3 regions of the Enterobacter kobei genome follow, and region 2 is predicted to be linked to each of the others. Evidence: predicted binding sites of a transcription regulator. Region 2 holds the regulator's gene; each other region holds the start of a gene.
What was found. Region 2 encodes CRP, which controls carbon source genes, mostly activating them, when cyclic AMP is high. Its sites were predicted from a motif close to ATGTGANNNNNNTCACAT; they were not measured.
Positions count from the first base shown of each region.

Region 1: aaeR (HTH-type transcriptional activator AaeR) is a predicted target of CRP. The motif match lies at 6,162-6,179, and genes of this name have one in related genera.
Region 3: garD (galactarate dehydratase) is a predicted target of CRP. The motif match lies at 4,048-4,065, and genes of this name have one in related genera.

Region 1 covers NZ_CP017181.1:4,354,402-4,362,457, forward strand. The annotation lists gene yhcN (peroxide/acid stress response protein YhcN) at 331-594, shown strand; gene yhcN (peroxide/acid stress response protein YhcN) at 706-972, shown strand; gene BFV64_RS21105 (barstar family protein) at 1,040-1,312, opposite strand; gene BFV64_RS21110 (NAD-dependent succinate-semialdehyde dehydrogenase) at 1,357-2,811, opposite strand; gene aaeB (p-hydroxybenzoic acid efflux pump subunit AaeB) at 2,901-4,868, opposite strand; gene aaeA (p-hydroxybenzoic acid efflux pump subunit AaeA) at 4,874-5,806, opposite strand; gene aaeX (p-hydroxybenzoic acid efflux pump operon protein AaeX) at 5,814-6,017, opposite strand; gene aaeR (HTH-type transcriptional activator AaeR) at 6,197-7,123, shown strand; gene BFV64_RS21135 (YagU family protein) at 7,343-7,957, shown strand; gene tldD (metalloprotease TldD) at 8,004-8,056, opposite strand, start outside.
Region 2 covers NZ_CP017181.1:4,469,414-4,477,469, reverse strand. The annotation lists gene tsgA (MFS transporter TsgA) at 1-425, opposite strand, end outside; gene ppiA (peptidylprolyl isomerase A) at 703-1,275, shown strand; gene BFV64_RS21805 (putative adenosine monophosphate-protein transferase Fic) at 1,381-1,965, shown strand; gene pabA (aminodeoxychorismate synthase component 2) at 1,996-2,559, shown strand; gene argD (bifunctional acetylornithine/succinyldiaminopimelate transaminase) at 2,646-3,866, shown strand; gene BFV64_RS21790 (YccS/YhfK family putative transporter) at 3,863-5,950, opposite strand; gene crp (cAMP-activated global transcriptional regulator CRP) at 6,008-6,640, opposite strand; gene BFV64_RS21780 (OsmC family protein) at 6,952-7,356, shown strand; gene BFV64_RS21775 (phosphoribulokinase) at 7,443-8,056, opposite strand, start outside.
Region 3 covers NZ_CP017181.1:4,247,530-4,255,585, forward strand. The annotation lists gene tdcA (transcriptional regulator TdcA) at 83-1,003, opposite strand; RNA gene rnpB (RNase P RNA component class A) at 1,691-2,067, opposite strand; gene garR (2-hydroxy-3-oxopropionate reductase) at 2,127-3,017, opposite strand; gene garL (2-dehydro-3-deoxyglucarate aldolase) at 3,038-3,808, opposite strand; gene garD (galactarate dehydratase) at 4,168-5,739, shown strand; gene BFV64_RS20590 (tagatose bisphosphate family class II aldolase) at 5,916-6,770, shown strand; gene gatZ (tagatose-bisphosphate aldolase subunit GatZ) at 6,805-8,056, shown strand, end outside.

The sequences.
Region 1 (8,056 bases), 120 kb from region 2:
CTCGTTTTCCCCTGCATTCCACTGCCTCTGGTTTTAACAAATAGTGCTTTTTACCGCCTATTAACATTCATCTGGTGAATGATAAATCAAAAAATCGCACAAAAAATCAAAAGCAGATATCCATATGATTTTCTTAGATTTAAACACACTTAAAGCTCAAAAATCACTCAATATTATGCATTTTGGTTATAAAAAACGGTGTGTTTAACACGTAATAACACAGGAAACCATTAGTCTGGTATTAATTTTTACCGTTATTAGTGTATACTTGATTTTGTGATGAGGGTCACGAAACAAGACCCCACTAAAAAATTCGACGAGGTAAGAATCATGAAAATCAAAACTACTGTAGCGGCGCTGAGCGTCCTGTCTGTCCTGTCCTTCGGTGCTTTCGCGGCTGACGCTATTAATGCTGACCAGGCACAATCCCGTGAGGCAATCGGTACGGTTTCGGTCGGTGCAGTCGGCACGTCGCCAATGGACATGCATGAAATGCTGAACAAAAAAGCGGAAGAAAAAGGTGCATCATCTTATCGCATCATCGAAGCGCGTTCCGGTGACCACTGGCACGCAACCGCAGAGCTGTACAAATAAGTTTTAGTTATCACTGAAGATGTAATTCTCCACTCAACGGCACCAGGCATAAAAATAGCGGTTCAACCCTTCTCGCCGTTGAGCAAAAAACCTTTTCCAGGAGTAAAGACTATGAAAACCAAATTGATCATCGCAACCCTCGGTCTGGCATCCGTTCTCTCTTTCGGCGCAAGCGCAGCCGTACAGCAAGTGAATGCCGACCAGGCACAAAATCTGCAGCGTATGGGCAGCGTATCCGTCACGTCGGTCACCGGCTCACCGATGGATATCCGTCAGGAACTTGCCGCCAAAGCTGAAAAAGCAGGCGCCAGCAGCTATCGCGTCACCGAACTGAATCAGGGTGACCACTGGCATGCCACGGCAGAACTGTATAAATAAACCCTCGTCGTATCTCATCATACGACTTGCCCCTGGCCTGATGGTCAGGGGCTTTTTTATGGCTTGCTCAGTGGCGAGCATTGAAACGCAGTTGTCCTTCCAGCTCTTCTTCCGCTTCATCGAACAGTAATATCAGCGCCCCGAAACGTCTGCGCAGCTTATCGGGCAGATGGATAAACTCTATTTCCAGCGGTAGCGGCAACAGACTGCCGGTTACCACATCCCACAGCGTATCCAGGTTCGTCACGCTTTGTTGTTCAAGATCAAACACCCGTGTAAATTCCCGGTAGAAGTCTTCCTGACTGTCTATCTCATCAAAATCAAAGGTATAGGTTTTCATTACCAGCCACCAGTCCAGGCGAGCGGCAGATGCCGCTCCATCTATTATAATCCCCCGATATGCAGGGTTTTAACTTCCAGATACTCTTCCAGCCCCAGCACCGATCCCTCACGCCCCAGGCCGGATTCTTTCACGCCGCCAAAGGGCCCCAGCTCTGTGGAGACGGCGCACTCGTTAATCCCAATCATTCCGCTTTCAATTGCCTGTGAAACGCGGAAGACCCGCGAGAGATTCTGTGTATAGAAGTACGCCGCCAGACCATAAGGCGTGTTGTTGGCACGCTGGATGACTTCATCTTCTGAAGTGAAACGGAAGCACGCCGCGACCGGGCCAAACGTCTCCTCTTCTGCCAGCTTCATCCCTTCATGACAGTCCCCCAGTACGGTTGGCATCCAGAAATTGCCGCCAAGGGAATGAGGTTTACCGCCCGCCAGCACGGTCGCGCCACGCGCAACAGCGTCGTCAACATGTTCACGTACCTTGTCGACCGCTGCACCTTCAATCAACGGCCCGACGACGACGCCGTCCTCAAGACCATTTCCCACCTTCAGCGCCTTCACCGCATCAGCGAGTTTATTCACGAATTTGTCGTAGACGGTTTCCTGAATATAGAAGCGGTTCACGCTGACGCAGACCTGCCCGGCATTGCGAAACTTATTGGCGATCGCGCCTTTCACAGCCGCGTCGATGTCTGCATCCTCAAAGACGATGTACGGAGCATTTCCCCCCAGCTCCATCGAGACTTTTTTCATGGTTTCTGCGGCGTTACGCACCAGCGTTTTGCCAACCGATGTCGAGCCGGTGAAGGAGATTTTTCGCACGTCCCGGCTGGCCATAATCGCGTCGCTGATTTCGTGCGTATTCCCGGCGACTGCGTTGAGTACCCCATCCGGTACGCCGGCCTGTTTTGCCAGCGTCAGCAGCGCAAAAGCGCTGAGCGGCGTGTTATTGGCCGGTTTGATTACCCCGGTGCATCCGGCTGCCAGCGCCGGGCCTAACTTGCGGGTGAGCATCGCCATCGGGAAGTTCCACGGCGTGATAGCCGCGACAACACCTATCGGTTCACGGGTCGCCAGAATGCGCGAGCCGGGTTTGATCGGCGGAATAATTTCACCGTTCGCACGCTTGGCCTCTTCGGCAAACCACTGGATAAAGCTGGCGGCGTACTCCACTTCACCTTCCGCTTCTTTCAGGGGCTTACCCTGTTCGGTGGTCATTAGCCGTCCGAGCCAGCTTTTATTCTCAATAATCAGTTCGTACCAGCGGTAAAGAATGGCCGAACGCTCTTTCGCGGTTTTGGCGCGCCATGCAGGGAAAGCCTGGGTGGCGGCAGCAATTGCTGCTTCGGTCTCTGCTTTGCCGGCTTTCGCGACGCGGGCGATGACTTCCCCGGTAGCCGGGTTAAGCACATCAAACGTCGTATCCAGCGGTTTCCAGAGGCCGTTAACCAGATAGCCGGTCTGAAAAAGGGTATTGTCCTGAAGCGCCTGGGTCGTCATGTGTCCTCCCTTTCTGAATGTAAGAACGTGCTGGAATAAGTATAGCCACAAAAAAACCGACGCTTTTGGCGTCGGTTTTTTTACTTCAGTCAGTTATCGGTGAGGGCATTTTGATAGCGACGCAGCATCAGCGCCAGCCGCCCTACCGGTTCGGTGACCTGAAGCGGTGCATCCCAGTGCTTAAGCTTTTCCTGATAGATATCGAGCTCTTCAAGCAGCTGCGTAAAGTAACGGCGACGTTTGTCATCACTGCTGGCGGAAAGCACATGGTCCGCGGTACGACGCAGCTGACGGTGCCAGGCGGAGAGATCGTCGTTGATCGGCACCGGTGCACTGCGCAGACGCTGGTGCGCGATAATCATGGTTAACGCCAGGCGGAACTTCGCGATGTCGCCCGGAAACTTGTTCAGCAGTAAAAACAGCTGCTGATAGAGCGCCGGGAGGTGGTTCTCTTTACGACGCGCCGTATTGGTGGTCATCGACGACACGGCGGCAGAAACAAACTGATTCAATAACACACGCCCCGTCCGCGCCTGTGAGTTATCTCGCACCAGCAGAATGACCATCATCGCCAGGAAACAGCCCACCAGCTGGCCCAGCGCGCTGTCGAGGAATTGGCTGAAATGGAAAGTCATCGGGTTATCGAGCACGATGATGTTAATCGTACTCGCCAGCGCCCCTAGCGATCCCAGGCGACGCTTTTGCACTTCAATGCCGATAAAGAACGCCATCACCGCCAGGCTAATACAGAGCAGCAACATGCTTTGTTGCGTCGACGGGATGATGACCAGGAAATAGAGCGCCCCTATCGGCAGGGCGGCAATGGTACCGTAGAGGAAATCAACGGCAACCATACGCGGGTTAGGCAGACGCATCGCCAGTGCGGTCACAACGGCAATCATCACCATCGCGCCGCTGCCAGACGTCCAGCCTGTCCACAACCAGAACAGCGTACCGAGCATACAGGCAAGCGTGGTACGCCAGAAGTTGACCATCGCGTGGTGACGTTCGGCAGATTCGGCCTTGATGACCACTTCACCCTGGAGGACCTCTTCTTCCGCCGCGCTAATTTTGGTGTTGCCGATCACGCCACGTTTCAGCAGCAGATAGCGCGTCGCGGCCCCGACCCAGGTGTAGATGGTCACCGGCGTGTCGCGCTCCCCGGTCCAGGCGATCACCCGACGCATACGCTTAAGCTGTTTATGCACGTCCTGCACGGTTTCCACCGGCTCGGAAAACAGCTCACGGAACGTATCGGTGACCGCTTCCGGACGGGTGTTCTGGATGAGATACGTTTCGCACGCCTGGGTAATCAGCGTCAGGGAGACAGTATTGAGGGCTTTCAGGCGGCGGTTCGCACGGGCCCAGCGCGAGGACTCCATGTTGAGGTTGCTACGCATCCCCTCCAGCGCCTGCGTCCGGCGAACCAGCCCGCTCCAGGCGTTATCCACCTCTTCACTGTCGCCATGCTTAATGCACAGCTGCATCAGCTGGTACTGGGCAACGATCAGCGCGTCAAGTTCACGGTCGACTTCCTGTTTGATGGAGCGTGGAGAGAAAAGCAGGTCAGCGACAATCGCACTCACAATACCGATCACAATCTCGCTGCAGCGCTCCACTGCAAACTGCGGCGCGAGCAAAGGTTCAGACTGAATGGTGATGATAATAATCAGCGCGGTATAACCCGCCAGCCCCCAGGCGTAGGAGTTTTCCACTTTCACCAGAGACGAAATCCAGGTGCAGAAACCCGCCCAGATACAGCACACCATCAGCATCAACAATGGCGTGCGGATCATCAGAATAATAATGGTGAGTGCTGCGAAACAGCCGATAAACGTCCCGATGATACGCAGCATCCCACGATAGCGGATCGCGCCAGAATAGGGTTCCCCGCCAGCGGCAAAGGCAGGACCCGCCGCAACTATTGCAGCCGTCAGGACCGCCCAGCGAGGGGTTTCAAGCTGGAAGTGAAAGCCAACAAACAGCGCCAGCACAATGGCACAGGCCAGCTTCACGGCGAAGCGAATGTGCTGGCTGGCGATGGAAAAGATACCCATGGCGATTAACCAAACTCGCGCAGGCGATGGGCAATTTTACGGAAGAAGGAGTCCTGGCTGGCATCCCGATCTTTTTCACCGGTGATCACCACCGTCGCCGTGGTCCCCGCCGGCCACAGGTTGCCCTGCTGTTCATCAAGGTGAATACGTACCGGCACACGCTGCGCCAGACGCACCCATTCCAGGTTGGAATCCACCGTCGCCATTCCTTTGGTATCGTTAGAGCTGCTGGAGTTGGTCACCCCTGCAGCGACACTGTCGACGGTACCTTTGAAGACGCGGTTACTGCCCAGCGGCGTGATTTCCGCACGATAACCCGGACGCACGCCTTCCAGCTTGGTCTCTTCCATATAGGCGAGCACGTAGAAGGAGTTCTGTTTAACCAGCGCCACGGCAGTGGAGCCACGGGTAATAAACTCCCCGGCATAGACATTGAGGTTAGTGACCCAGCCGTCGGATGGCGCGCGGATCACGGTGCGCTCCAGATCGAGCTTAGCGAGATCGCGCGTGGCTTGCGCTTTCGCCAGCTGGTGCAGCACGGTTTGCAGCACGTTGTTAGACTGGTCTATCTCTTCACGGGACATGGCCTGAACGCCCAACTGGTTACGGCGGCCCGCCTCACGGCGTTTTTCCGATGCCAGCGCCTGGTAATAGGCGACATCTGCTTCCGCTTCTTCCAGCGCCTTCTGGTAACGAGGCTGGTCGATGGTGAACAGAACCTGATCTTTTTTCACCAGCTGGTTATCGTGAACATTCACCGCCGTGATTAGACCAGCCACATCGGGGGCGATGGCCACGACATCCGCGCTGAAGCGCGCATCACGCGTCCACGGTGATTCGGTGTAATAGACCCAGGCACGAAAAATAGCGATGAAGGCGAGGATAACCAGGGCCATCGTGATGGCAGTGCGGGAGATTTTTCTTGTTAGCGTTTTCACATCAACCTCAGACAAACATGCGCGATATCAGGTAAAACAGGCAGCAATACAGCGCGGTATTGAACAATGCAGGGTGCCAGACGAAATCGTAAATCCCGGTAGGGACCAGCACCTTGCGCACCAGCCAGAAGATCGCCAGTGATAAAAGTAGCTCGAAAAATATCGGTGGGAACGACAGACCGAACACCACGATAACGGGAAACAGACTCATGTTGACCTTGATAAGAGAGAGTGCAGGCTTCAGAATTTTTTAGCGCACGCCATCGCAGAAGAGCAAGAAACGTCGGGCGAGAATGGCGCAGCCGTTATGTAATTAATAATATATTAACGTAACTGTTATGCTGTTATCTATAATATGTGATCTAAATCACTTTTAAGCCAGAGTGAACAATGGAACGTTTAAAACGCATGTCGGTCTTCGCCAAAGTGGTTGAACTGGGTTCGTTTACCGCCGCGGCACGTCAGCTTCAGATGAGCGTATCATCCATTAGCCAGACGGTCTCTAAACTGGAAGATGAGCTACAGGTCAAGCTGCTCAACCGCAGTACCCGCAGCATTGGGCTGACGGAGGCGGGTAAAATTTACTATCAGGGCTGCCGACGCATGATGCACGAAGTACAAGACGTCCATGAACAGCTCTACGCCTTTAACAACACCCCGATCGGCACACTCCGTATAGGGTGTTCTTCAACTATGGCACAAAATGTACTCGCTGCCATGACCGCGGATATGCTGAAGGAGTACCCCGGGCTTACCGTCAATCTGGTGACGGGTATCCCGGCGCCGGATCTGATCGCCGATGGTCTGGACGTGGTGATCCGCGTGGGGGCGTTGCAGGATTCCAGCCTCTTCTCGCGTCGACTGGGCAGCATGCCGATGGTTGTCTGCGCCTCGAAAAGCTATCTTGCGCAGTACGGCGTTCCGGAGAAACCCGCGGATCTCACCAACCACTCCTGGCTGGAGTACAGCGTGCGACCCGACAATGAATTCGAGCTGATTGCCCCGGAGGGGATCTCCACCCGGCTGCTGCCGGAAGGACGATTCGTCACTAACGATCCGATGACCATTTCGCGCTGGCTGGTGGCCGGTGCGGGGATCGCCTACGTCCCGTTGATGTGGGTGATCAATGAGATCAACAGCGGCGTGCTGGAGATCCTTTTCCCTCGCTATCAATCCGATCCGCGCCCGGTCTACGCCCTGTATACCGAAAAGGACAAGCTGCCGCTCAAAGTGCAGGTGTGTATCAACTATCTGACCGACTATTTTGTGGACGTGGCGGAGCTGTTTCAGGGGATGCGGGGAAGAAGAAAGGAATAATCAATTTATTTCTGAACGCATAGAGGCAATGAATATTCCCAGGATGAATCCCTTGTTGATTCAGGAATATTCCTTCACCACTATCAGGAATAGAGAATTGACACTACTGCCGCCACCCCATTACTTTATATGCAGTCTGCTCGTCAGACTGTTATTAATTTGTTGCTGATATGAATAATAAAATGTATTCCGCAGGATGACGTTAAACAAGGAAAAGAAATGAATCTATTTGAACAAACACCGCCTTCACGCAGGCGCTATGGACTCGCCGCGTTCATCGGTTTAATTGCAGGGATTGTCTCCGCGTTTGTCAAATGGGGAGCCGAAGTACCGCTTCCACCACGCAGCCCCTCCGACTTATTCACCGGCGCATGCGGACCCGAGCAATTAATAAGAGCCGCAAGCCAGATTGACTGTTCCCGCAATTTTTTAAACCCTCCCTATGTATTTTTACGCGACTGGCTGGGCGTTGTTGATCCTAACGCGGCAGTTTATACATTTGCCGGACATATATTTAACTGGGTTGGCGTGACGCATATTATTTTCTCAATCGTCTTCGCTGTTGGCTATTGTGTCGTGGCTGAAGTCTTCCCGAAAATTAAACTCTGGCAGGGTTTGCTGGCGGGTGCGTTAGCTCAGCTCTTTGTGCATATGATCTCCTTCCCGCTGATGGGGCTGACGCCACCGCTGTTTGAGCTGCCGTGGTATGAACACGTTTCAGAGATCGTAGGCCATCTGGTCTGGTTCTGGTCGATCGAAATTATTCGTCGTGACTTGCGTAACCGCATCACACACGAGCCGGATCCGGAGATACCGCTGGGTAACTTACGTTAAAAAAAAGGCGCTACATCAGTAGCGCCATTTTTTATGCCGATTCAGGTCAGGCTGTGCCGCCTACCGTCAGGTTGTCCACTTTCAGCGTTGGCTGGCCCA
Region 2 (8,056 bases):
CTGAAGAAGGAGTCGGTGAACAGCAGGCGCGCGCCGCGCTGACGGCCTTCATACATATGGGTAATCAGGAACGTACCGATCGACATGGTGATCCCGCTGACCAGGCCGAGCACGAACATGGCGGCGGAGAACAACGCGATGCTGTGACTCAGCATCAGACCCGCCACGGCGGCGACCATCAGCACAAAGCCAAAACGCAACTGCGTCTTCAGCGGCACGATTTCCATCAGCCAGGCATTCAGGAAGATAGAGATGAGGATACCGGCGTTGAGGAAGGTAAAGGTGTTACTCATACTGGAGACGGGCAGCTGGAAGTAGTCTGCGATATTCCCCATCACCATCCCGGTGACGATCACCAACGCGCCGGTCAGGGCGTAGGAGAAGAAGCTGATCCATGTGAGCTTGATGCGATTGCTGTTAGTCATGTCTGGCCTGTTCAAAAAAGAAAAGCGCCCGGAGGGCGCTGAGAGCGGGCAGATTTTAGACATTAAAGTGATCCATTCATACCTTTTCAAAGAAATTTAAACTTCATTGCAGTTTTTTATGTGATCTATATCACATAAAAAGACGCCGTAACCAATCGTTTGCGTGGTTACAACTGTTTCAATTTCGTAAAATTAGGTAAAAGGCTGGTCTCCGTTCATACTGCTCTTTAGAATCAAGCCATTCGCTTTTTATACTGCGCTTTGTTAAGGAATTCTCATGCTCAAATCAACACTGGCGGCTGTCGCAGCTGTGTTTGCTCTTTCTGCCGTTTCCCCTGCTGCGCTGGCAGCCAAAGGGGACCCTCACGTTCTGCTGACCACCTCTGCCGGGAATATTGAGCTGGAACTGAATAGCCAGAAAGCTCCGGTTTCCGTGAAAAACTTCCTCGACTATGTGAACAGTGGTTTTTATAACAACACCACTTTCCACCGCGTGATCCCTGGCTTCATGATTCAGGGCGGCGGTTTCAACGAGCAGATGCAGCAGAAGCAGCCGAACCCGCCGATCAAAAACGAAGCGGACAACGGCTTGCTGAACAAGCGCGGCACGATTTCCATGGCGCGTACGGCGGATAAAGACAGCGCCACCAGCCAGTTCTTCCTCAACGTGGCGGATAACGCCTTTCTCGACCATGGCCAGCGCGACTTCGGTTACGCGGTCTTCGGTAAAATTGTGAAAGGGATGGACGTGGCGGATAAGATTTCTCAGGTTCCTACTCATGACGTCGGCCCGTACCAGAATGTGCCGTCCAAACCGGTCGTGATCCTCTCCGCAAAAGTACTGCCGTAACCCTCTTTGACACGGGCGGCGCTCGCCCGTGTAATGCCCCCTCCCTGCGAAAGCGCGTTTTGCTGCTTATACTTGTGGCAAACGGACTATTCAGGGAGGCGTTAAGTGAAAAAACTCACCGACAAGCAAAAATCCCGTATTTGGGAGCAGCAGCGTAACGTCAATCTTCAGGCCAGTTGTCTCCTTGAAAAAGGTCATGGTCCTTCAGAACCCCATATTGAGACGCTGGAGCTCGGGCCTTCCGCGCCCGGTTTACCCCATCTTTGTCTTATTCACCGCCATCTGTATCGCAAAGAGCTGAAGCGGGCGGGCGAATACCGTACCGACGATATTTTTAAAGGTGACATTCCTTTCTGCCACTTCGAGTACATCGAGAAGATGGGCAATGAATTGATGGCGGACCTGGAAAGCGAAAAGTATCTGGTGGGTCTTCAGAAAGAAACCTTTGTGAACAGAGTTAGTCACTACTACTGTGAAATCAATATGCTGCATCCTTTTATGAGCGGCAATGGTATTGCACAACGGGTCTTCTTTGAGCAGCTGGCCATTCATGCCGGGTATATGCTGGACTGGCGGGGTATCGATCCCGAGCAGTGGGTGGCGGCGAACCGAAGCGGCGCGACGGGCGATTTGACTGCGCTGAACGCTGTCTTTGCCAAAGTAGTGAGCGAAGCGCGGGAATCTGAGTAGAATAGGGCGGCATTTTTTTCGGGAGCCGCCATGATTCTGCTGATTGATAACTACGATTCCTTCACCTGGAACCTTTACCAGTATTTTTGTGAGCTGGGAGCAGAGGTGGTTGTCCGCCGTAACGATGACGTGACTCTGGCCGATATTGCGACGCTGGCTCCGCAGAAAATTGTGATTTCACCCGGCCCCTGCACGCCGTCGGAATCGGGCGTGTCTCTGGATGTTATCCGGCACTATGCTGGCAAGCTGCCCATTCTGGGCGTCTGCCTGGGCCATCAGGCCATTGCCCAGGTATTCGGCGCCACCATCGTGCGTGCCGCGAAAGTGATGCACGGAAAAACGTCGCCGGTCACGCATACCAGTATCGGGGTATTCACGGGGCTCAATAATCCCTTAACCGTGACGCGCTACCATTCGCTGGTGATTGACCCGCCGACGCTGCCAGACTGCTTTGAGGTGACCGCCTGGAGCGATACGCAGGAGATCATGGGGATTCGCCACCGCGAGTGGGATCTTGAGGGCGTGCAATTCCATCCGGAAAGTATCCTTAGCGAGCAAGGGCATGACCTGCTGGCTAATTTCTTCCATCGCTGAATATCTGTTGCCTTGCTGTGATTTTTTATGCATATTTTGTGATTATATTTTCACAATCAATGTGACATAAAATGGATGGGCATGACATGGCAACTGAACAACCAGCAATTACCCGCGCAACATTCGATGAAGTGATTCTGCCGATTTATGCACCGGCTGAGTTTATCCCGGTTAAGGGGAAAGGCAGCCGCGTCTGGGATCAGCAGGGAAAAGAGTATGTGGATTTCGCGGGCGGTATTGCGGTCACGGCGCTGGGTCATTGCCATCCTGCGCTGGTGGAGGCGCTGAAAACCCAGGGCGAAACCCTGTGGCACACCAGTAACGTATTCACCAACGAGCCGGCGCTGCGTCTGGGCCGCAAAATCATTGATGCCACGTTTGCCGAGCGTGTGCTGTTTATGAACTCCGGCACCGAAGCCAACGAAACCGCCTTTAAGCTGGCGCGCTATTACGCGACGACGCGTCACAGCCCGTACAAAACCAAAATCATCGCCTTCCACAACGCCTTCCACGGGCGCTCGTTCTTTACCGTCTCCGTCGGCGGCCAGCCGAAGTATTCCGACGGCTTTGGCCCAAAACCGGCCGATATCGTCCATGTGCCGTTTAACGATCTGCATGCGGTGAAAGCGGTGATGGACGACCACACCTGCGCGGTAGTCGTGGAGCCAATTCAGGGCGAAGGCGGCGTGACGGCGGCCACCCCGGAATTCCTGCAAGGGCTACGCGCGCTGTGTGATGAGCATCAGGCGCTGCTGGTGTTTGATGAAGTGCAGTGCGGAATGGGACGTACCGGCGATCTGTTCGCTTATATGCACTACGGCGTGACGCCGGATATTTTGACCAGTGCCAAAGCGCTCGGCGGTGGTTTCCCGGTGAGTGCGGTGCTGACGACTCAGGAGATCGCCTCTGCGTTTCATGTCGGTTCGCACGGCTCAACCTATGGCGGTAACCCGCTGGCGAGCGCTGTGGCGGGGGCGGCATTCGATATCATCAATACCCCAGAAGTGCTGAACGGCGTGAATGCGAAGCGTGAGCTGTTCGTAAAACATCTGCAAAAGATCAATGACCAGTATGATGTGTTCAGCGAAATCCGTGGCATGGGTCTGCTGATCGGTGCCGAGCTCACGCCACAGTACAAAGGCCGCGCCCGCGATTTTCTGCATGCTGCCGCCCACGAAGGGGTAATGGTGCTGAATGCGGGGCCAGACGTGATGCGTTTCGCACCGTCGCTGGTGGTGGAAGAGAAAGACATTGAAGACGGGTTAACCCGCTTTGCCGTAGCGGTCGCGAAGATCGTTAAAGGCTAATACTCGGTTCGTTTTAACCGGCGCGTTAACCAAATGCCATGATGAGGACGCTGACGCCATGCCACCGACGAAATGGTGTGCATGGTGTTCAGGTGGCCCAGCACGCGATGCAAATGCTGCTCCAGGGTGCTCATCGGCCCGTGAGTCAGCGTTTCCGGCGCTTCCAGAATGTTCGAATCCCCCGACTCACCCGGCGCGTCATACTCCAGACGCTGCTGACACCTCTGCAGGGCGATTTCACACGACTGCAAATAACGCTGCGCCAGATCCGGCGTCAGCATCGTGTGCTCGCGCGCCAGGGTGGTCATGGCGTTAATATGCTCGACGATAAACTGGCTATGCGTGACCCAGAGCTTCATGTCCGCCAGATAGTGCGCGTTAAAGCCTGGCTCCTGCATCGCCTGGTTGAGCGAGTTAAACAGGGCGTTGTGCGCCTGATTAACTTTCATCCGCTGATACGCCAGCGGGGAGGGCTGCGGGTCGTCGCTCAGGATCAGACGAATGGCCTGCTGGTCAGCCTCCAGCGCGTCGTGGGCGTTCTGGCGCAGCAATCCGCTTTGCCACTGCGGCCACAGCCAGACCATGCCACCAAAGGCAATCAGACAGCCAATCAGCGTATCGATCAGGCGGGCAACGATAAACTGTTCGCCGTTTAGCGTAAGCAGCTGAAGGGTATATACCGCCGTCACCGTAAAGCCCACCATCGCCCAGCCGTAGTTTTTGCGGATAATCAGGTAACTCACCAGCGTAATCACCAGCATCCCAGCCAGGGTATACCCCTCGGGAACGTGGAAGTGTAGCGTTACGCCCGCAATAATCAGCCCCGCCATCGTGCCGCCTGCCCGGTGCAGAATACGTACCCGCGTGGCGCCGTAGCCGTTCTGGGTGACAAACAGCACGGTCATTAAGATCCAGTACGGTTTCGGCAGATGCAGCGCCATGCCCATCAGACTGGCGATACTGAGCATAACGCTAATCCGCGCGGCATTGCGCAGGGCAGAAGACTTAAGAGAGAGATAGCTTCTGAGTGCTGGCAGGAGCGGCAGACGTTTTTGCTTATCCGCCATCAGGTCGCGGGGATACAGCGGGCGCTGGGTGCGCAGCACGCGGGCAATGCGGCTGAAGTGCCAGGCGGCAAACTGGCCGACCGGGTTATCCGGATGCTGACGAGCAATTTTCTCCAGCGCGCCGAGCTGTTTATCCATGTTAAAGCGCGTGGGGTAGCGGTGATAGAGAATGTCGTCCGCCAGCACCCGCAGGCGCGCGGAGACGGTCTGCGCATTCCAGCGGATCACCGCCTCGGCGTGGCTGCGCTCGACCAGCTTTTGCACCTCTTGTGGGTGATGAAGGCTCACGGAGATATGCTCCTGCAGATCCAGCCCCACCTGGAAGGTGCGCAGCAGGCGTTTATATTCGTGATTCTTGTTGGCGGCGAGCATATGCAGCTGCTGATAGCACTGGCTTATCAGATCCACCACCTTTTGCTGGCGCGTCAGCAGCGGCGGTAAGGATTTTTCCGGGTCGGTATGCTGGGTCAGCAAGGTGTATTTGGCTTCGCAGTAATCCGCAAGCTGCACATACAACAGGCTCAGAGATTCACGCAGCGGCTGTTCCCGCCACAGCCAGAACCAGAACCAGTTAAACAGCCCGTACCACAGCGTGCCGAGGGCGTAGATCAGCAGCGGCTCCCACACCGGCATATTCCCGGCGAGGCTCAGGGTGAAGATGGCGGCAATCAGTGAAGCGGGAAGCAGGCGGGCGTGCAGGGAACTGATTTCTGCGGTAACACCGAGGCTCATCGCCAGTACGGTCAGGATCAGCGGCAGCGGAATATCGCGCGCCAGTAAAAGCTGCACGGCGAGGCTACAGCCAGCAAACAGCGAACCGCCAACGATCAGGCGTTTGAAAAAGCGTTTATGCGGCGTGTCCAGACCGGCGATGTTGCAGCAGGCGGGAACGAGAGAAAACAGCAGACCCTGCTGGAGTTGTCCCAGAAGCAGGCCCACGGCCACAGGAAGGCACAACACCAGCGTTTGTCGCAGTGCGTAATTAACTTCCGGGTGATAGATCAGCCTGCGCCACATGGGGAATAGAGACAAAAACGGCGTGACACCTTGCGATGGCACGCCGTTTGAGCGGAATTAACGCGTTCCGTAGACCACGATGGTTTTACCGTGGGCAGAGATCAGGTTCTGATCTTCCAGCATTTTCAGGATACGACCCACCGTTTCGCGGGAGCAACCGACGATCTGACCAATTTCCTGACGGGTAATTTTAATTTGCATGCCGTCCGGGTGGGTCATGGCGTCTGGCTGTTTCGCCAGGTTCAGCAGGGTCTGCGCGATACGACCGGTGACGTCCAGGAAGGCGAGGTTACCCACTTTCTCGGATGTGACCTGCAGACGACGCGCCATCTGGGAAGAAAGACGCATCAGGATGTCAGGGTTTACCTGAATCAACTGACGGAATTTCTTGTAAGAAATTTCAGCCACTTCACATGCTGTCTTTGCACGAACCCAGGCGCTACGTTCCTGGCCTTCTTCAAACAGGCCCAGTTCACCGATAAAATCGCCCTGGTTCAGATAAGAAAGGATCATCTCTTTCCCTTCCTCATCTTTGATCAGCACTGCCACCGAGCCTTTGACGATGTAATACAACGTTTCCGCTTTTTCACCCTGGTGAATCAGCGTGCTCTTCGATGGGTACTTATGAATGTGGCAATGAGACAAGAACCATTCGAGAGTCGGGTCTGTTTGCGGTTTGCCAAGCACCATGCGCTGTTATCCTCTGTTATAAGCTGTCACCAGAGTCATCAGATGCATCCGGACTCTGGGGTTGCAATCGAATTCTTACCCATACCCTGGGAAGTCGGCTGTCGTAACGTTTCGCAGCCAGTAAAGTTTGATGTCCTCTGCATACATGTGTAACGTCAATGTATTACTGTAGCATCCTGAGTGTTTTAGCATAGCTTTCGCCGCGTGTCTCCTGGTGTCTCGCTTCAGCATGATGCAGGTCGCCTTCCGTTGCGAGAAATGTAACGCACGCGTAATCTGTCACCGAAAATGCAACGTTGGAGTCAAAGAATATGCAAGCGCGCGTGAAATGGGTTGAAGGTTTAACGTTCCTGGGCGAATCCGCGTCAGGGCACCAGATTTTGATGGACGGTAACTCCGGCGATAAAGCCCCCAGCCCAATGGAAATGGTGCTGATGGCGGCGGGTGGATGCAGCGCGATTGACGTGGTGTCGATTCTGCAAAAAGGTCGTCATGACGTGACGGATTGCGAGGTTAAACTCACCTCAGAACGTCGCGAAGAGGCGCCACGCCTGTTCACCCACATTAATCTGCACTTTGTGGTCACCGGTAAAGCGCTTAAAGACGCGGCGGTTTCGCGTGCGGTGGATCTGTCTGCGGAAAAATACTGCTCTGTGGCGTTAATGCTGGAGAAAGCGGTAAAAATCACGCATTCGTATGAAGTGATCGAGGCTTAATCTTTTGGCGGGTGGCGCTTCGCTGACCCGCCCTACAAAAGCATGAACGTAGGCCCGGTAAGCGCAGCGCCACCGGGCAGAACAACTCACGCAATCTGCTTCCCTTCCATCAACCGCTCCACCAGCGGCGTCATGATGAGCTCCATCGCCAGCCCCATTTTTCCGCCTGGTACCACTAACGTATTCATGTGCGAAATAAACGAGCCCTGCAGCATCGCCAGCAGCCAGGGGTAATCAATGCCTTCGAGATTGCGGAAGTGGATCACCACAAAGCTCTCGTCCAGCGACGGGATGGTTTTCGCCGCGAACGGGTTAGAGGTGTCCACCGTCGGCACGCGCTGGAAGTTAATGTGCGTGCGGGAGAACTGTGGCGTGAGGTAGTTGATGTAGTCTTCCATGGAGCGCACCACCGAATCCATCACCGCTTCGCGCGAATGGCCGCGCTCGCTCATGTCGCGCGTCAGCTTCTGGATCCACTCCAGGTTCACGATAGGCACCACGCCAACCAGCAGATCCACATGACGCGCCACGTCATGCTGTGGGGTGACTACGCCGCCGTGTAATCCCTCATAAAACAGCACATCGGTGGGTTCCGGCAGCGGCTGCCAGGGGGTAAAGGTGCCCGGCACCTGATTCCACGGCACAGCTTCATCATAGGTATGCAGATACTTACGCGATTGCCCTTTGCCGCTCTGACCGT
Region 3 (8,056 bases), 220 kb from region 2:
GGCAAAGTCAGGGTATCAGAGCATAAAATTATCTCTGGGTGTTTTTTATAAAATGTTTATTGCTTCTAAGGAGATCAATATTTCATCGTCGTCTTTCACCGGTGAGTGAGGCATATTTTTTTGCCAGTTCAACCAATACTGACGCGGATTTTTTAATTCTGTAATTTTTCGACCACACGGCGGCATAACGCGCCACGGGTAATTCATCCTCTACCGGCAGAACAATAAATTGATCCGAGCCGAACGGAGCAATCATGTCGCGTGGAATCACCGTCAGATAATCGGCATTCAGGACAAGGTTATAAATGGTGACCACGGAATCGGTCTGGACGATGTTTTCAATACTGATGTGGTTGTCTTGCAGAGTGGTCAGAAGTTCTTTGTAGTAGCCCATATCGGTTTGCGGCATCACCCACTGCTCATGCGTGAGCGATGCCAGTGTCGTCGGGCCGGTGCACGTTCGTGATTTACTGGCGACCAGCACAAATTCTGACTCAAACAAGGGCTCGACGTGCAGATCCTGCAGCAGCATCTCATCACTCAGCGTGCCGATGGCGAAATCCAGCCGACCATCGCGAATGGCTGGCAGGAAAGAGGAGAGCTGGGCTTCATACATAGATACGCGCGCTTTCGGGAACACTTCCTTGAATTTTTTGATCATTTCGGACAGGAAGGTGAAACCAATCAGTGATGGGTAGCCAAAGGAAACGTCCATCACGGTGCTGAAACTCAGGCTGTTGATCTCGCTCACCATGTTTTTCATTTCGCGGGTGATCGACTCTGAGTAGGAGAGCAGCACCTGGCCTGCGGCAGTCAGTTTTACGCCCGTGTTTTTACGCACCATGACTTCCACGCCGAAGTAGGATTCGATATCGCTGATGATTTTGCTGACGGCGGGTTGCGTCAGGCCCAGTTGTCTTGCAGCAGAACCTATGGAGCCACTTTTAATGACTTCCTGAAATACCACGAGGTGCTGTGTTTTCGGTAGAATAATAGTGTTCATAATATTCTGCGCTTATTTCCCTATGACGCAGCGGATTCTACCCAATATTGTTTCAGGGGGTATGTGCTGTTACTCACAATTTGCCTTCCCGCGTTATTCACCGGAACAACAAAAAACATAAAAAACCTTTATAATTAATCAGTTAAGCTTGTCAGATCACACCATTACGCTGACATCGATCAATAAAACTAACACTAATAAATTTATTTTATGGCGATAACCTGGATAAATTTTCCTGCGTTAATAAAATCAATAAAGACGATCTTTCAGGCAATTAAAGACCAATAAATAACCGTTATTCAGTTGAAACATTCTTTCAATTTATCAATTTTTACAGATGCTTTTAGGCTGGCTTTCGATAAAAAGAGGAATACGTCACACATTCGCAGGATGAATGTTTTTAAATGCAATATGTAGATATCAAACATGAAAACATATTGAATCATTAAGACAACAATCGCAACAAATTAACAACACCGTGGATTCACCCATTTTCAGCGCGAAATTTTGTGATAACGATCGCCTGTAGATTGCTTGAGGCCACTGAAGAGATAAAAACAGTGAAATGTGCTTAATGTCGCAAATATGAGAATTGATGTCGTTTGTGGGGTTGTCGGGTGGCGCAGCACTTAACCGACCTACAACCACCTGAAAGCAAAAACCCCGCCGAAGCGGGGTTTTTTAAGAAGTTGAAGCTGACCGATAAGCCGGGTTCTGTCGTGGACAGTCATTCATCTAGGCCAGCAATCGCTCACTGGCTCAAGCAGCCTACCCGGGTTCAGTACGGGCCGTACCATGTGAACCCCTATTTGGCCTTGCTCCGGGTGGAGTTTACCGTGCCACGGACTGTTACCAGCCGCGCGGTGCGCTCTTACCGCACCCTTTCACCCTTACCTGATCCCGCTTGCGCGGGCCATCGGCGGTTTGCTCTCTGTTGCACTGGTCGTGGGTTTCCCCCCCAGGCGTTACCTGGCACCCTGCCCTATGGAGCCCGGACTTTCCTCCCCTCCGCCCGTCTCCCCCGAAAGGGACGACGACGAAGCGGCGACTGTCTGGTCAGCTTCGGCGCGCAGTATAGAGGGTTTGCGCGCCGCTGTCACCTTCAGGCGCAGACAAGACGTAATTAACGCGCGACTTCTACCTTTGCCAGTTTTTCGTAGTAGCACACAATCGCGCTGTGATCGGCCGTGCCCAGACCATCTGCACGCAACGCCTGCATCATCTCCATCACCGCCGCGGTCAGCGGCAGCTGTGCGCCTACACCGTGGGACGTATCGAGCGCGTTCGCCAGATCTTTAATGTGCAGGTCGATACGGAATCCCGGCTTGAAGTTACGGTCCATCACCATCGGCGCTTTGGCATCCAGCACGGTACTTCCCGCCAGACCACCGCGAATCGCCTGATAGACCAGGTCCGGGTTAACGCCCGCTTTGCTTGCCAGCGTCAGCGCTTCAGACATCGCGGCGATGTTCAGCGCCACAATGACCTGGTTCGCCAGCTTGGTCACGTTGCCCGCGCCAATTTCACCCGTATGCACCACGGAGCCTGCCATCGCTTTCATCAGGTCATAGTATTTATCGAAAATAGCTTTATCCCCGCCGACCATCACCGACAGCGTGCCGTCGATCGCTTTCGGCTCACCGCCGCTGACCGGCGCGTCCAGCATATCCACGCCCTTCGCTTTTAGCGCCTCGCTGATTTCACGACTTGCAAGCGGTGCGATAGAGCTCATATCAATCAGCACCAGGCCAGGCTTTGCGCCCTCAATGATGCCGTTCTCCCCCAGCGCGACCTCTTTAACATGCGGGGAGTTTGGCAGCATGGTAATGATGACATCGCACTGCTCAGCAATCGCTTTGGCGGTGGAGGCGGTTTCTGCGCCAGCCGCCATCACCTCGGCCACAGATTGCGGATTATGATCGGAGACCACCAGTGAGTAACCCGCTTTGATGAGGTTCTTACTCATTGGTTTACCCATGATCCCCAGGCCAATAAAACCCACTTTCAGCGTCATAACTGTTTCCTCAATGATGGTTATTTTTTAAAAGCGTCCGCTAATTTCTGCGTCGCTGAGCGGAACACCCCGAGATCGCTGCCGACGGCAACAAAGGTGGCTCCCCACTCCAGATAACGTCGGGCGTCGGCTTCAACCGGCGCCAGTATGCCGCTCGGTTTACCGTGTGCTTTGGCGCGAGCAAATATGTGCTGGATCGCACGCTGCACGTCAGGGTGGCTGGCATTGCCCAGGTGGCCAAAGGCGGCAGCCAGATCGCTTGGGCCGACAAAGATACCGTCCACACCGTTTGTGGCTGCAATAGCGTCGAGGTTTTCAACCCCCTGCTGGCTCTCAATCTGCACCAGAACAGTGATGTTGCTATTGGACTGCGCGAAGTAGTCCGGCACGGTGCCGAACATGTTGGCGCGGTGTGAGACGGAGACGCCGCGGATCCCTTCCGGCGGGTAGCGCGTTGACGCCACAGCCAGCGCCGCTTGTTCCTGGGTTTCCACAAACGGGATGAGGAAATTGTAGAACCCGATATCCAGCAAACGTTTGACGATCACCGGGTCATTGGTTGGCACTCGCACCACCGGGGCGCTGGCGCTGCCTTTCAGGGCCATCAGTTGCGGAATAAAGGTGCTGATATCATTTGGCGCATGTTCGCCGTCGAGCACCAGCCAGTCAAAACCAGCAAGGCCCAGCACTTCAGTACTTATTGGGTTTGCCAGCGCAGACCAACAGCCAATCTGGATCTGGTGCGCCGCGAGGGCCGTTTTAAACGTATTCGGGAAGATATTGTTATTCATCACTTATACCTTTTTAATTCCGCAGTTTGAGCCGGGATTATTTATTGCGAAACATATTGTTTTTATATTTATTTCTCTGACTGAATGTTGGCAATATAAAATCGTCCTTCAGTATAATCGTCACTTCACAACAGCACATTGTTTTTATGCTCAAGTATTGCGCCTCATTTCAACGCCATTTTGAGCATATGCCCAACGCTGTGGGCGCTAATGCACAGAATCAGGGATTAGTTAGCCTGACGCGATCGCGATCACATTTTTAACTGTCTTCTGCTGACATCCTTTATTTCCTCGAGAATAAAACGATTATCCAACGGGTTAAATTTACTATCTGACACTTTGCCGGAGAAATGTGAATAATGGCCGATATTGAAATGAGAGAGGCATCGCCGACGGCGTTTTATATAAAAGTTCACGATACGGATAACGTGGCGATTATTGTCAATGACAATGGCTTAAAAGCGGGAACACGCTTCCCGGACGGACTGACGTTAATTGAACATATTCCCCAGGGGCACAAAATCGCACTGGTCGATATTCCTGCCCATGGGGAGATCGTGCGTTACGGTGAAGTCATCGGCTATGCCGTTCGCGCAATTCCGCAGGGAAGCTGGATTGAGGAGTCGCTGGTTGAGCTGCCAAAAGCGCCACCGCTGAACACCCTGCCACTTGCCACCCGCGTACCGGAACCGCTTCCCCCACTGGAAGGCTATACCTTTGAAGGCTATCGCAATCCGGACGGCAGCGTCGGTACCAAAAATCTTCTTGGTCTCACCACCAGCGTACACTGCGTGGCGGGCGTAGTGGATTACGTGGTGAAAATCATCGAACGCGATCTGCTGCCGAAATACCCGAACGTCGATGGCGTGGTTGGCCTGAACCATCTCTATGGCTGTGGCGTAGCGATCAACGCGCCAGCGGCGGTCGTGCCGATCCGTACCATTCATAATATTGCCCTCAACCCGAATTTTGGCGGCGAGGTGATGGTGATTGGCCTGGGATGCGAAAAACTCCAGCCTGAGCGTCTGCTGCAGGGTACCGAAGACGTCAAAGCCATTCCGGCAGACGAGGCCAGCATTGTACGCCTGCAGGACGAACGCCACATTGGGTTCCGGTCTATGGTCGACGATATTCTGCAGGTTGCCGAGCGTCATCTCGATAAGCTCAACCGACGCCAGCGCGAAACCTGCCCCGTGTCTGACCTGGTGGTGGGAACCCAGTGCGGCGGCAGCGATGCGTTCTCTGGCGTGACGGCCAACCCGGCGGTGGGCTTCGCGTCCGACCTGCTTGTTCGTTGCGGTGCGACGGTGATGTTCTCTGAAGTGACCGAAGTCCGTGATGCCATCCATTTACTGACGCCGCGCGCCGTCAATGAAGACGTGGGCAAGCGCCTGCTTGAGGAGATGGCCTGGTACGATAACTATCTCGACATGGGTAAAACCGACCGTAGCGCGAATCCGTCTCCGGGAAACAAAAAAGGGGGCCTGGCGAACGTCGTGGAAAAAGCCCTGGGTTCGATTGCTAAATCCGGCCAAAGCGCAATTGTGGAAGTCCTCTCTCCGGGACAGCGGCCGACCAAACGCGGCCTGATCTACGCGGCAACGCCTGCCAGCGATTTTGTTTGCGGCACCCAGCAGGTGGCATCCGGCATTACGGTGCAGGTCTTTACCACAGGACGCGGCACGCCGTATGGCCTGATGGCAGTCCCGGTGATCAAAATGGCGACGCGCACCGAGCTGGCAAACCGCTGGTACGACTTAATGGATATCAACGCGGGAACCATCGCCACCGGAGAAGAGAGCATTGAGGACGTGGGCTGGAAGCTATTCCACTTCATTCTGGACGTGGCAAGCGGGCGGAAGAAAACGTTCTCGGACCAATGGGGATTACATAACCAGCTGGCGGTGTTTAACCCGGCACCAGTGACGTGAGTTCACTATAAACCTCTTTCAGCATGGCTTCGGCCATGCTTTTTTTTGCTTTCGTTTCTTTCGCATTCTTATCTTTCATTTCGAATCTTTCATTTCTAAGATACTAATCACAAAAAAACATTCCGAAACCCTATATTGTCTTTCGCACAAACAAAACGAAAGGTTTCGGAGGAAAGATGTATATCATCTCGTCAAAAGCGATGCTGATAAAGGCACAGCGTGAAGGTTACGCGGTCCCTGCATTTAATATTCATAATCTCGAAACACTGCAGGTAGTCGTCGAAACGGCCTCAGAGATGCGGTCTCCTCTGATTGTCGCGGGCACACCCGGTACGTTTAGCTATGCCGGAACCGGGAATGTGGTAGCCATTGCTGGCGATCTGGCCAAAACGTACAACCAGCCACTGGCGATCCACCTCGATCATCACGAAGATTTCGACGATATCGCGCAGAAAGTACGGAGCGGGATCCGCTCTGCAATGATCGACGGCTCTCATCATCCGTTCTCTGAAAACGTATTGCTCGTAAAGAAAGTGACGGACTACTGCCACCGCTACGACGTTAGCGTAGAGGCTGAACTTGGCCGTCTTGGCGGTCAGGAGGATGACCTTGTCGTCGACAGCAAAGATGCGCTCTACACCAATCCACAACAGGCTCGCGAGTATGTTGAGCTGACGGGTATCGACTCGCTGGCTGTAGCCATCGGCACCGCGCACGGCCTGTATAAAGCTACGCCAAGGCTGGATTTCGAACGCCTGGCAGAGATCCGTAATCTGGTTGATATCCCGCTGGTACTGCACGGTGCCTCAGGATTGTCGACAGAAGATATCCGTAAGGCTATTAGCCTCGGGATCTGCAAGGTCAATGTCGCCACAGAACTCAAAATCGCCTTCTCGAATGCGCTGAAAACCTATCTCGCTTCATATCCCGATGCCAGCGACCCCCGTCATTACATGGTACCCGCCAAAAGTGCCATGCAAGAGGTCGTACGCAAGGTTATTGCCGATTGTGGTTGTGAAGGAAAGCTCTAACGACGAAAGATTAATGTCCTAATCCGGAGGAAATGTGAAAGATATTATTGCCCGCCATAAAGCGGGAGAGCATGTCGGTATTTGTTCTGTCTGTTCCGCACACCCGCTGGTCATTGAAGCTGCACTGCGTTTTGATTTGAATACCGACAATAAAGTGCTGATTGAGGCCACTTCAAATCAGGTGAATCAGTTTGGCGGCTATACCGGCATGACTCCTGCTGATTTTCGCGATTTTGTATTGAATATCGCCAGGGACGTTGGTTTTCCCCGAGAACGCCTGATTCTTGGAGGGGATCACCTGGGGCCTAACTGCTGGCAAAACGAACCGGCTGAAGCAGCGATGGAAAAATCCGTTGAGCTGATCAAAACCTATGTCGCTGCCGGATTTACCAAGATCCATCTGGATGCTTCCATGTCATGCGCCGACGACCCCGTCCCGCTAGCACCAGTAGTGGTAGCCCAGCGGGCTGCACAGTTATGCAAAGCTGCAGAAGAGACGGCTAATGAGGAACAAAAAGCGGCACTAACCTACGTTATTGGCACTGAAGTTCCCGTACCGGGTGGGGAAGCCAGCAGTATTAACTGCGTGCATGTTACCCGTGTTGAAGATGCCGCACAGACGCTCGATACCCACCGAGCTGCCTTTAGCGCACTCGGTCTGGAAGATGCTATGACACGCGTGATCGCTATCGTGGTGCAACCGGGCGTGGAGTTCGACCATACCCAAATCATTCCCTATCAACCCCACGCGGCCGAGGCACTATCCGGCTGGATCCGCCAGACACCAATGGTCTACGAGGCGCATTCAACCGACTACCAGACCCGTCAGGCTTATCAGGCCCTGGTGCGCGATCACTTCGCGATCCTGAAAGTGGGCCCGGCGCTCACCTTTGCTCTGCGTGAAGCCATCTTTGCCCTGGCACAAATGGAGAGAGAACTTATCGCCCCTGAGCAGCGCAGCCACGTGCTGGAGGTGATTGACGAAGTGATGCTGAACGAGCCGGATTACTGGAAAAAGTATTACCGTCCAACCTGGAGCCAGGCGATGGTGGATATCCATTTCAGTCTTTCTGATCGCATTCGCTACTACTGGCCGCATCCACGTATCCGTCAGGGCGTGGAGAAATTACTCACCAACATGAGTAATACCTCCCTGCCGTTGGGTCTTATTAGCCAGTTTATGCCCGTTCAGTTCGAACGATTGTCAATGAATGAGATCGTTGCAACACCGCACAATCTCATCATCGACAAAATACAGGATGTATTACGTGCCTATCGATTTGGCT